2 regions of the Methylophaga sp. UBA3613 genome follow, and region 2 is predicted to be linked to the other one. Evidence: riboswitches for the same ligand, from Rfam matches in the RefSeq annotation. Region 2 holds a riboswitch; the other holds the start of a gene.
The links. Region 2 has a riboswitch for cyclic di-GMP ahead of B3S93_RS07610 (VPLPA-CTERM sorting domain-containing protein). Riboswitches for the same ligand answer to the same signal wherever they lie in the genome.
Positions count from the first base shown of each region.

Region 1: linked by a shared signal. The riboswitch ahead of B3S93_RS11380 (hypothetical protein) and the one ahead of B3S93_RS07610 (VPLPA-CTERM sorting domain-containing protein) in region 2 are both predicted to bind cyclic di-GMP.

Region 1 is NZ_DFLS01000008.1:316,623-322,252, forward strand. It holds gene B3S93_RS11365 (undecaprenyl-phosphate glucose phosphotransferase) at 1-1,309, shown strand, start outside; cyclic di-GMP riboswitch class I at 1,502-1,580, shown strand; gene B3S93_RS11370 (hypothetical protein) at 1,610-2,119, shown strand; cyclic di-GMP riboswitch class I at 2,356-2,440, shown strand; gene B3S93_RS11375 (hypothetical protein) at 2,469-2,993, shown strand; cyclic di-GMP riboswitch class I at 3,318-3,403, shown strand; gene B3S93_RS11380 (hypothetical protein) at 3,432-3,956, shown strand; cyclic di-GMP riboswitch class I at 4,167-4,248, shown strand; gene B3S93_RS11385 (hypothetical protein) at 4,278-4,796, shown strand; cyclic di-GMP riboswitch class I at 4,952-5,030, shown strand; gene B3S93_RS11390 (hypothetical protein) at 5,073-5,576, shown strand.
Region 2 is NZ_DFLS01000006.1:292,505-298,134, forward strand. It holds gene B3S93_RS07600 (bifunctional diguanylate cyclase/phosphodiesterase) at 1-1,320, opposite strand, end outside; gene B3S93_RS07605 (hypothetical protein) at 1,725-2,204, opposite strand; cyclic di-GMP riboswitch class I at 2,327-2,404, shown strand; gene B3S93_RS07610 (VPLPA-CTERM sorting domain-containing protein) at 2,420-3,025, shown strand; gene B3S93_RS07615 (PFL family protein) at 3,099-4,472, opposite strand; gene B3S93_RS07620 (glycine cleavage system protein R) at 4,483-5,049, opposite strand; gene B3S93_RS07625 (hypothetical protein) at 5,458-5,630, shown strand, end outside.

The DNA.
Region 1 (5,630 bases), on a different contig from region 2:
AATGGATTTGTTTGCTATTGAATGGCAACCAAAGCATGTCTGGTCTTTATTATTTTCAATTATTCTTTTTCACTTCTTTGCCGAATCACAGGATGCCTATCGTTCATGGCGCGGGACGTATCTAAGGGACGAGGTTACTGCAGTATTATTTTCCTGGGGTACGAGTATCGCGGTATTGGTGGCTATCGAACTGATTGTCATTAATGAACAAACCTATGCAACACCTTTCATATTAATCTGGATAATCGCTACACCTATCGAGTTGATTTCCTGGCATGCCATCGTTCGAATGGTGCTTGGAATAATGCGATCCAAGGGGTTAAATACCCGACGCGTGGCTATTGTAGGAGCGACGAAGCTTGGTTATCGACTGGAAAAATCCTTTGATGAAATGGAATGGACAGGTTACCGTTTCAGTGGTTTCTACGATGATCGTAAACCTGCCCCAAATCGTCGTTTAGAAGAAAATGCAGCGACTGTCCTTGGCAGTATCGAAGACTTAATAAGAGATTGCCGTACAGGAAAAATCGACATTGTCTTTATTACATTATCTTTGGCAGCTGAAGCCCGTATTCGTTTGATTACTGAAAAGCTTGCTGATACTACCGCTTCGGTTTATTTGGTACCCGATTTGTTTACTTTTAATCTGCTTAACTCCAGATGGGTGGATTATCAGGGAATAACGGCAATCAGCATTTATGAGACACCCTTTGCCGGTATTGATAGTGCAATCAAACGCATTGAAGATATTGTTTTGAGTTTTTTGATACTGTGTCTGATAGCCATTCCGATGTTATTGATAGCCATTGGCATTAAAGCGACTTCCAAAGGTCCTGTGTTTTTTAAACAGACACGTTATGGAATGGATGGTGAAAAAATAAAAGTCTGGAAGTTTCGTACCATGACAGTTGCTGAAGATGGGGATAAGGTCATTCAAGCCCAAAAGAACGATCAAAGGGTCACACATTTTGGCAAAATTTTACGAAGAACTTCACTTGATGAATTACCACAATTCTTCAATTCGTTAGGCGGTTCTATGTCAATCGTTGGCCCAAGGCCACATGCTGTAGCGCACAATGAAGAATATAGAGCGAAAATCCAAGGGTATATGCTTCGGCATAAGGTTAAGCCGGGTATTACCGGTCTTGCCCAGATAAATGGTTTTCGTGGAGAGACGGATACGCTGGATAAAATGGAAGGGCGTATCAAATATGATCTACAGTATATTCAAACCTGGACATTGCTTCTTGATCTGAAAATTATTTTATTAACGATCACTAGAGGTTTTGTTGGAAAGGATGTATATTAATGTCCAGAGTTAAATTTTCGGTATGACATCGCTGTCTAGCCAACAAAAAATTTAAACTCGTTCCTAAGATTAAAACTCACTTGCAATTCCTTTGACTGAGTTATCTATCAACACGATAGGTAATGCGCATATCAGAAATGTCGGCTGAGAGAAACATCTGGGAGTCAATCATTTCGGGTTCAATGTTGTTCCCGACAATCTAGCCTAACTTACCGTGAGGTGAGGTCGGAAAGCCATGGGTCTTTAAAGTTAAGATCGCCAGGTTGCATTGTTTCATTTTTTCATCAAAAGGAAAAAATTATGAAAAAATCAATGCTATTTTTTGCAGCCTTGTTGTTCTCGATTAACGTCAATGCAGCTACCTTATCGTTAACAGGTACTGGTTCTATTGGAGCAACCCAAAACGTCGATCTAAACAATAACAGCACTGTGCTTGCTGGTGGTTTTGTTGCTGCTCGCGGCCTTTGGAGTTCAGCTTTTAATGCAACTACAGATGCTGATACACCCGTAGTTATTGAATGGTCATTCAACCCTACTACTAGCCTTGGTTCCGCCCAACTTGCTTTTGGTGAAGTTGGTGGCCCATTACAAATGTTTAATATTAGTAGTGACTTTATTTTCAATGCTTCCATGACAGCTGGTACGACATATCTTGTTGCTATTTTGAACGCAACCTCAAATATATTGAAGTATGACCTGTCAATTTCACCATCAGCTGTTCCGATTCCAGCTGCATTGTGGTTAATGGCTCCAGCATTAATGGGTTTTTTCGGCTTACGTCGTAGAGCACTTAAATCTGCTACAGCTTAATTTTAAACGTATTGAATTCCTGCTTACTTGAGGAAAGGAGCTTTGTTCCTTTCCTTAAATTGCAAAACCATTGTAAACACTGTGAATCAATTCACATTTGATTAAAGATTTGAGTTAATCCAGCTAAATTTTGTGTTGCAGGGCTCATTATTTGTAACAAATTAACAGTATTGTTCAACCGTCACTTGAGAGCTGTTTCTAAGTGGCTTTATTTGTTGGGAACGGAAATGGTTCCTATTTTAAATCGCCAAACTTGTCGTGAGGCAAGGTCGGAAAGCCACGGGTCTTCAGGTATTATTTGAAGATGGCTGGGTTGCATTGCTTAATTTTTCAATTAAAGGAAATTACGATGAAAAATGCGATGCTATTTTGTATAGCTTTATTGTTCTCAGTTAGTGCTAATGCGGCTACATTGAGTTTATCAACTGTCGGATCAAATGGTGCGACTCAAGAAATCAGTTTAAATAACAACAGCACTGTGCTTGCTGGTGGTACTGTTGCTAATTCAGGTTCTTGGGAATCATTGTTTGATGTTACAACTGATGTTGATACTCCTGTAAGAGTTGAGTGGTCATTTAATCCTTCAACAAGCTTGGATTCAGCTCAATTGGCTTTTGGTCTGGTTTCTGGCCCTGGTGGTAATTATGTTGGTTTTCCAACTATTTTTAATATCACTGGTGACTTTATCTTTACTGCCATTTTGACTGCAGGTTCATATTTTGCAGTAGATATTCTTAATGCCACTTCAGGTATTTTGAAATATGACCTGTCAATCTCTGCAGTACCAGTACCAGCTGCATTGTGGTTGTTTGCACCAGCACTGTTAGGCTTCTTCGGTATACGCCGTCAAGCACGGAAAACAGTGGTTGCATAACACAAAATGAGTTAACAATATTGTTAGTTTTAAGAAAAGGGAGCTTCGGCTCCCTTTTTTTTTGCAGTTATGTACTTGATTCAGTTAGCTATTATTCACAGCATGAAGTGGGACAACCAATAGAATATTGTTATAAAGTTCATTAAATATGGATATTGTGAGAAAAAGAAAATCAGCTATAATCAGCCTGAAATATTTAATTTTTTTGCAATAAATTTGTCACTAGTACCATAGTACAATTTCAATCATGCAAATGAAGTAGTAGTGTTTAATCATCACCGAGATATTTCTTGGAGATAAAAAGTTCAGAGACAATGTTGTTTCTGTTTTTGTTGCCAAACTTACCGTGAGGTAAGGTCGGAAAGCCACGGATCTTCTGGCTGGGTTTTGAAGATGGCCGGGTTGCATTGCTTAATTTTTCAATTAAAGGAAATTATTATGAAAAATGCGATGCTATTTTGTATAGCTTTATTGTTCTCAGTTGGTGCTAATGCCGCTACACTGACATTATCAACAGTTGGTTCTTCAGGTGCTACTCAAAGTATTGATCTGAATAACAACAGTACAGTTCTTGCTGGTGGTACTGTTGCTAATTCAGGAGTTTGGGAATCATTGTTTGATGTTACTACTGATGTTGATACACCAGTAAAAGTGGAGTGGTCATTTAACCCAACTAACAGCTTGAGTAATGCTCAATTGGCCTTTGGTCTGTTGACTGGACCTGGTGGTGGTTATGTTGGTGCGCCAACTATTTTTAACATCACTGGTGATTTTATCTTTACTGCTATTTTGACAGCGGGATCATTCTTTGGTGTTGATATTTTTAATGCCACATCAGATGTTCTGAAATACGACCTGTCAATTTCTGCAGTACCAGTACCAGCTGCATTATGGTTATTTGCTCCAGCATTGATGGGCTTTTTCGGTTTACGTCGTAAAGCACTGAAAACAGCTGCTGCATAGTAACAAATGAGTTAACAATATTGTTGGTTCAAGGAAAGGGGGCTTCGGCTCCCTTTTCTTTGTGGGGCTCAATATCATCAAAAGACTCTAAAGTTTTGCATCTGCGATTTACCTACATGATTTGAAAAATCCACAAAAACTGTTAGTCTGTAACTGAACTTTCACGAATATAAGAAAGTCTCAATTTTAGAAACAATTCTGTTTCTATCTTCAATATAAAGCCAAACTTGTCGTGAGGCAGGGTCGGAAAGCTACGGATCTTTAATTGACTAAAGATGGCCGGGCTGCATTGCTTATTTTTTCACTTAGAAGGAAATTGCTATGAAAAAAGCGATGCTATTATGTATAGCCTTTTTATTCTCTGCTGGTGCAAACTCAGCAACTCTTAATTTAACAGCTGAGGGCTCAAATGGGGCATCCCAACAGCAAGTCACCTTAAATAAGAACAATGTTGTTTTAGGTGGTGGTGTTGTTGAAAGCTCCAGATCAAATTGGAGTTCAATGTTTAACGTCACAGCAGATACAAATACTGCTGTTGATGTTGAATGGTCATTTAACCCAGTGAGAAATCTGGTTTCTGCTACTGTAGCAATTTTTGCATTAGATGGTAGTTTTACAGAAACGTACGATATAACGGGCGATTTTACTTTTTCGGCCATATTGTCAGCAGGTAAAACTTACGGTTTGGATATTTTAGATGCTACATCACATGCATTAAAATACGATGTGTCAGTTACCTCATTATCAGAAGTGCCTGTACCAGCCGCATTATTTTTATTCGCTCCCGCCTTATTAGGATTGATTGGATTGCGTCGTAGAGCCAAGATGACTGCAGGCTAAAACGGGTAGGAGAAAGAAAAAGGGAGCTTGAAGCTCCCTTTTTTATATATTTTTTGTCAGAAAAGACTCTGTACAAACTGAATAAAAAACGTTACGGTTAAATTAACTTCCTTAAAAAGCTGGGAAGTTTTCACAATGGAAAGGATTTCTTCTTTCCTATCAATAGCCAAACCTGTTGTGAGGCGGGGGCGGAAAGCCACGGGTCTTACCCTGTAAGATCGCCGGGTTGCATTGCTTAACTGAATCTATAAATCAAACCCCTTAAAGGAGCGACTTATGAAAAAAGCGATGCTTTTCTTTATGACGTTATTTTTCTCAATTAGTGCAAATGCAGCAACCTTAAATTTGACCACCGCCGGATCATCAGGTGCTACGCAAGAAGTTAGCTTAAATAACAACGATGTTGTATTAGGTCACGGAACGGTAGATGAGCCAAACACCAACTGGTCATCATTTTTTGATCTATCTACAGATCAAAATACACCCGTTAAAATTGTATGGTCATTTAATCCAGAAGCAAATCTAAGTTCAGCTACCGTATCGTTATTTGAGATGGGTGGTGCTGTTATTGATCAGTTTAATCTCATCTCAGATTACTCATTTACCGCCACGCTTATGACTGGTATAAACTATGGTTTGGATATCTTTAGTGCTTCTTCTGATGAGCTGAAATATGATGTTTCAGTATCGGCTGTGCCTATTCCAGCAGCGCTTTTTCTCTTCGCACCTGCCTTATTAGGCCTATTGGGACTGCGTTTACGTGCTAAATCAAAAGCGTAAAACTGATTAATTCAACAATAATACCCAGTTAAAATAAGGGAGCAGAAATGCTCC
Region 2 (5,630 bases):
GCATTCTTTTACCTGATTGATAGCAAAATTTAACAGGGCGATACTTTGATCTGATTTTTTACGCTCTTCGATATCTTCTATCTGCGAAACGAAATACAGCGGCTGGTTGTTTCTTCCTCTGACAATGCTGGTTGTGAGTCTTGCCCAGAAATAGTCCCCATTTTGATGACGATAGCGCTTTTCAATCTGCATATAGGGAATTTGATCAGCAATCAGCCGATCAAGCTCCGCTTGTCCTTTATGCAAATCCTCGGGATGGGTCATTTCCTGATAGGTCATTTGCAGTAGTTCAGTTTCGGAATAGCCGAACATTTCATAAATGGAATGATTGGCTCTTAACCACTGCCCACTCAAGGACAACACCCCCATTCCAATCGCAGCAAATTCAAACGCCTGCCGAAAGCGTTCATCACTCTCACGTTGTTCACGATATATCAGCAAGCTGGTCAAGCCATCAGATAAACGATGACCGATTTCACTGAATAAACGTTTTTCGTCGTTAGTCCACTCTCGCTCATACGAACATTGATGCAAACCAAACACCCAGGGTTTACCGGTTTTTGGATAGATGGCCGTACCGATGATTGAGCGAATATGATGCTCTCTCAGAAATTCGGGTGCATCAGGACTTTCTATAGTGGTAATCAGCGTTACTGGTTCACTGTTGGCCAGATAGGCTTCCAGACCTCGGGCTGCCTCTTCGGTCATCGGGAAATCTGTTCCAGCAGACAGACCACCAGGGTAGTCAGGAGTGGTCTGCTCCATGGGGATATGCCAAGTGGCACTTGCTGGATCACAAGGATATAAAAGCCATGCTCTGTCACATGCAAAACACGACAATATCGCTGCCAGAACATCACTCATCATCTGCTCAAGATCATTGGTGCCCTGAATAGCCCGGTTGACCTGATCCAGACATTCAAGAAACCACAAATGAGACTGATTTTCCTGCTCTGTACGTTTCAGGTCGGTGATATTTTGAAAATAGCCATGCCATACCATTCCGTTTTCTGAATCCGCTTCAGGCATGGCTTTGCAATCCACTAAAACCTTACCTTTCTGAGGGTGTAACACATGCCAACCCAGATTCAGAGGTTGCATCGTTTGAGCTGACTCAGCCATTTTCTGCAGAATAATGCCACGATCATCTGAATCAATGCTCATCCATGCAGACGAGGAATCTTCAATAATTTGTGCTGCGGTAAAACCAAAAATATCAACGATGGAAGCTGTACTGTCGAGAATTGCTATCTGCCGCTCAGACTGCAGACAAAACTTCACTATGGCAACCGGTGAGGTATCGGCTACATAGCTGTTCACGAGAGGCTTTTTGGCTTTGTTTTGGCTGAGGTGGTCATTAGATAGATGGTCAATACCCCGTCTGTTTTTACTTAGCGATTAAGTTGAAATAATTTCAAGGACTTACTGATTCATAACAGGCAATTAAAAATATTTAAACAGAACTGTTAATTGATTTTAACGATCTTAAAATGCCGGGGCATCTTAGGCATATTACCTTTTCATTACAAGGGATAATTCTCACTAAAACCAGGGACTTTTACCTTGGTCGTAATATATTGACTCCAAGGAAAGAAAATAATTTGTCCCGTAGAAATTTAATGCGATTATAGAGATTTACTCTCCAAAAACCTGTGCTCTCCATCTCATCCTCAAGCATGAACTAAAAGCAAGTGGACTTATGGTTTTTGTGAGCGTTTGGTGAGTCAGGTCAGTAGAGATGTAAAACGTTGGGTGGGAGGTGAGTTTACAAAAACACCTGGATCGTTTTTTTCTGCGAAGCAGACATTTACGATCACATTTTCATAAAGCCAGTAAATATAACCGCCTTCATCCATCCGGTAACGCCACTGGTACTGACACTGTACCCACCCTTCTTCGAGCGAAGTAAGTAATATCGGTGGTTCATCGGCCTGTAATCGTGGTTTGAACTCCACTTTTTTGGCTTTTAAACCAACACGATAACGATCAATTAAAAAATAATCATCTGTCATTTGATAGCGAATGCGATTTCCAGAAATATCATCCCCATGCTTATCAAGCAATATTTGCTTATTAGACAAAACAGAAGAGGAGGATTTTAGCGGATAGCGATCAGGTAATCCTGCCCTTGCTTTTTTGTGCGCATCAGAAAGCTGAGATTTATCCCACTGAAAGATAATAATTTGTACAACGAGTTTTTGCATTAATAAGTTACCGGACTAACCGTAAGTGATTTATTAAGTGTATTTGTACCAAAGTACAATTAAAAAACGTCTAAATAAGGATTATTTTGAATCTGTGTCGAACTTTATAAGACACATTTATTTTTAATTTTTGCCAAACTTAATGCGAATTAAGGACGGAAAGTTTCCGGTCTCAAAGTTGAGATTGCTGAACTACAAAAATTGAGGATATATCTATGAAAAACTTAACAAAAATTTTAGCAATATCTGCATTATGTTTTGCTCCAGTTTCCTTTGCTGCAACCATTAATAGCCTATATGATAGCTTTGAAGGTGAAGGTCAAGCGAGTTCTGTCTTAAACTATAACAGCTTCGTTAATTGGGATGTATCAAACGGTACGGTTGATTTGATCAAAAACGGTAATCAATGGGGAATCGTTTGTTCAGTTGGTAGCTTTTGCGTAGATCTGGACGGCTCAACTGGTGACGCAGGGATTTTGTCTTCTAAAAATGGTTTTTCTGCAGGTAAATACAAAGTGAGTTTTGATTTATCTGGTAATCAACGTAATGGTCCTGCTGACCAAGTTTCGGTGTTGTTTGGAGCAGGTGCACTTGTTAATCATCTTCTCTTGGATTGGGATGAAAATTGGCATACCTATAGTTTCCTGGTTGATTTGGTTGATGGGGATAAATTATCTTTTAGAAACTTCGGGGGGGATAATGTTGGAGCGATGCTGGATAACATCCGGGTTTCAGCCGTTCCAATACCAGCAGCAGTTTGGTTATTTGGTTCAGGTTTGATGGGCTTTTTAGCAATGCGTAGAAGAGCGAAAAGCCAGTAATTTTGACGCTTATTTTATCTAAAAAAGCCGTGACAGTTTCTGTCACGGCTTTTTAATTGTTAGCATAAGATGATCAATTAACCAAGCTTTGAATCGGAGCAGGAATACGGCCACCTAAGCGAACAAAGCGGTTTTCCTGATTCCCCATATTGACAGCCATCACTGGGCCTTCACCCAACAAACCACCAAACCGGACAATATCACCTGCTTTTTTGCCAGGCGCTGGAATCAATCTTGCTGCTGTGGTTTTTTTGTTGATGACACCAATTGCCATTTCATCAGCAATAATCGCGGATAGCATTTCAGCTGAAGTATCTCCAGGTAAAGCCACCATATCCAGGCCAACTGAACAGACTGCCGTCATGGCTTCGAGTTTTTCCAGATTCAAGGTGCCGTTTGCAGCCGACTCAGCAATGGTCAAATCTTCACAAACCGGAATAAACGCACCACTTAAACCACCCACATGTGAGCTGGCAAACGCACCACCTTTTTTCACTGCATCATTGAGCATGGATAAAAATGCGGTACTGCCTGGTGATCCAAAAGCTGGCAAACCGATCGCTTCAAAAATCTCTCCGACACTGTCATTACGATTCGGTGTCGGTGCCAACGACAAGTCGACAATACCAAATGGCAGATTTAGTAATTGTGCCACTTCACGGCCCACCAACTCACCAGCACGTGTCAGTCTGGCTGCTGTTTGTTTAATGACATCCGCCGCACGGCTCAGATCCATATTTTCATCTTCAGCCAAGGCTTTTTCCAAAGCCGCTTTAACTACACCAGGACCACTGACACCAACACTGACAACCGCATCTGCTTCACCGATGCCTAAATAAGCACCGGCCATAAACGGTACATCTTGTGGAATATTGGCAAATACCACTAATTTTGCAGCAGCAAGGCCATCATCGTCTGCAGTGAGTTCTGCAGCCTGTTTGATGATTTGCCCCATCTTGAGAATCGCGTCCATGTTGATACCGGCACGCGTACTGGCCACATTGACGGATGAACAGATTCGTTGCGTTTCCGTCAGCGCCTGTGGAATGGCTTCGATCAAAGCCTGATCGCCCTTACTCATGCCCTTCTCTACCAAAGCAGTAAAACCACCAATAAAATCCACACCCAATTCATGCGCCGCTTTATCAAGCGTTACGGCGACCTCAACTAATTGTTCTGAACTAAAAGGTGCACCGACAACACCGATTGGGCTGATAGAAATCCGTTTATTGGCAACTTCAATACCGTAGCGTCTTTCAATGCGGTTACAGGATGCCACCAATTGGCCAGCATAACGGGTGATTTTGTCGTAAATTTTACGTTTGAATGTTTCCAGATCATGACTGACGCAATCGGTCAGGTTGATGCCAACAGTGACGGTGCGAAGATCCAGGTTTTGTTCCCGCACCATCATCAAAGTTGAAATAATGTCTTTTTCGTTGAGCATGAGAGGTTCCTTAATTACTGATGTTGCTCACGGATTCGAAGATCTTGCGATGTTGCGTATCAATTTCGATATCCAGTCTCTGGCCGACTTCATGGAGTGCATCACGCAAATCCTGCATGATGGTTGAACGCGGTACATCAACTTCAAACACCATCAGATTATCCATCGGATTCTTACCGCCTTTGAAAATCGCCTGAATATTGGTGATATTCACCCCATGACGGGCGAGTTGGGTAGATACTTCAGCCACCAGACCCCGTCGATCCGGGCCGATTACGGTCAGAATGTAAGGTTGTACTTCAGGCGGATTTTCCTGCCAGGGTGTTGGTTGCTCATCCCATGGATCAACGTGAATCGACAAACGCATTTTCTGGCCTACCTGCTGGAGAGCCTTGTGCAATTCTTCACACTGAGCTTCTTCTGGCATTGAAACCATTAATAACGCGCCGAATACCGATTGAAGCAGTGTTTGGCTCAGATTTTCAATATTACCGCCATGCTCGGTAATAACCGTGGCAACTGCTGCCATAATACCGGGCTGGTCATTGCCAAGAACCGAAATGAGTGCCTTGTTCACGATGTCTCCTTGTATGAGATCGAATAGTTAAAAGCGGGTTTGGGCATAATTTTTTGAGGGAACCGCTTGCTCCTGTGGTCAATAGACCAAAGCAAATCCACAATGTCACATTGACGCGCCATTTTAGTTCATTAATGATGAATTTTTGTACAGATAAAGAATAGTCGGATAGCTTATCAAATTAGGGCTTGTTGATGTGCAATTTACCTATCATGAAGTTTTTGCTGTTTTATCGTTTAATAAGCCTAGTCTGCACTTGCGTCAGCTGAATTTTCAGCTTTATTAGTACGGCTTTTCCAGCCGATTCTAACGCTTTGAGGGTGTCGCAACTCTTAGTGCTTTCTGAAACATTTGCGAAGTTTGTATCAAAATTAAAGTTTATTGTTTACTCCTAAAAAAGAGTTTTTTATGGCCATTCAATTTCTCCCGATTATCAAAGCTGTTGCGCCTTATGTAGCCCAAGTTGCAGCCTATGCGATACCGGCATTTACTGCCAAACCCGAAGCGGTCAAAGCCGATCCGGTTGTGGTTAAACAGATAGAAGAATTGCAAAAAGCAGCAACACAGAACGCTCAATCCAT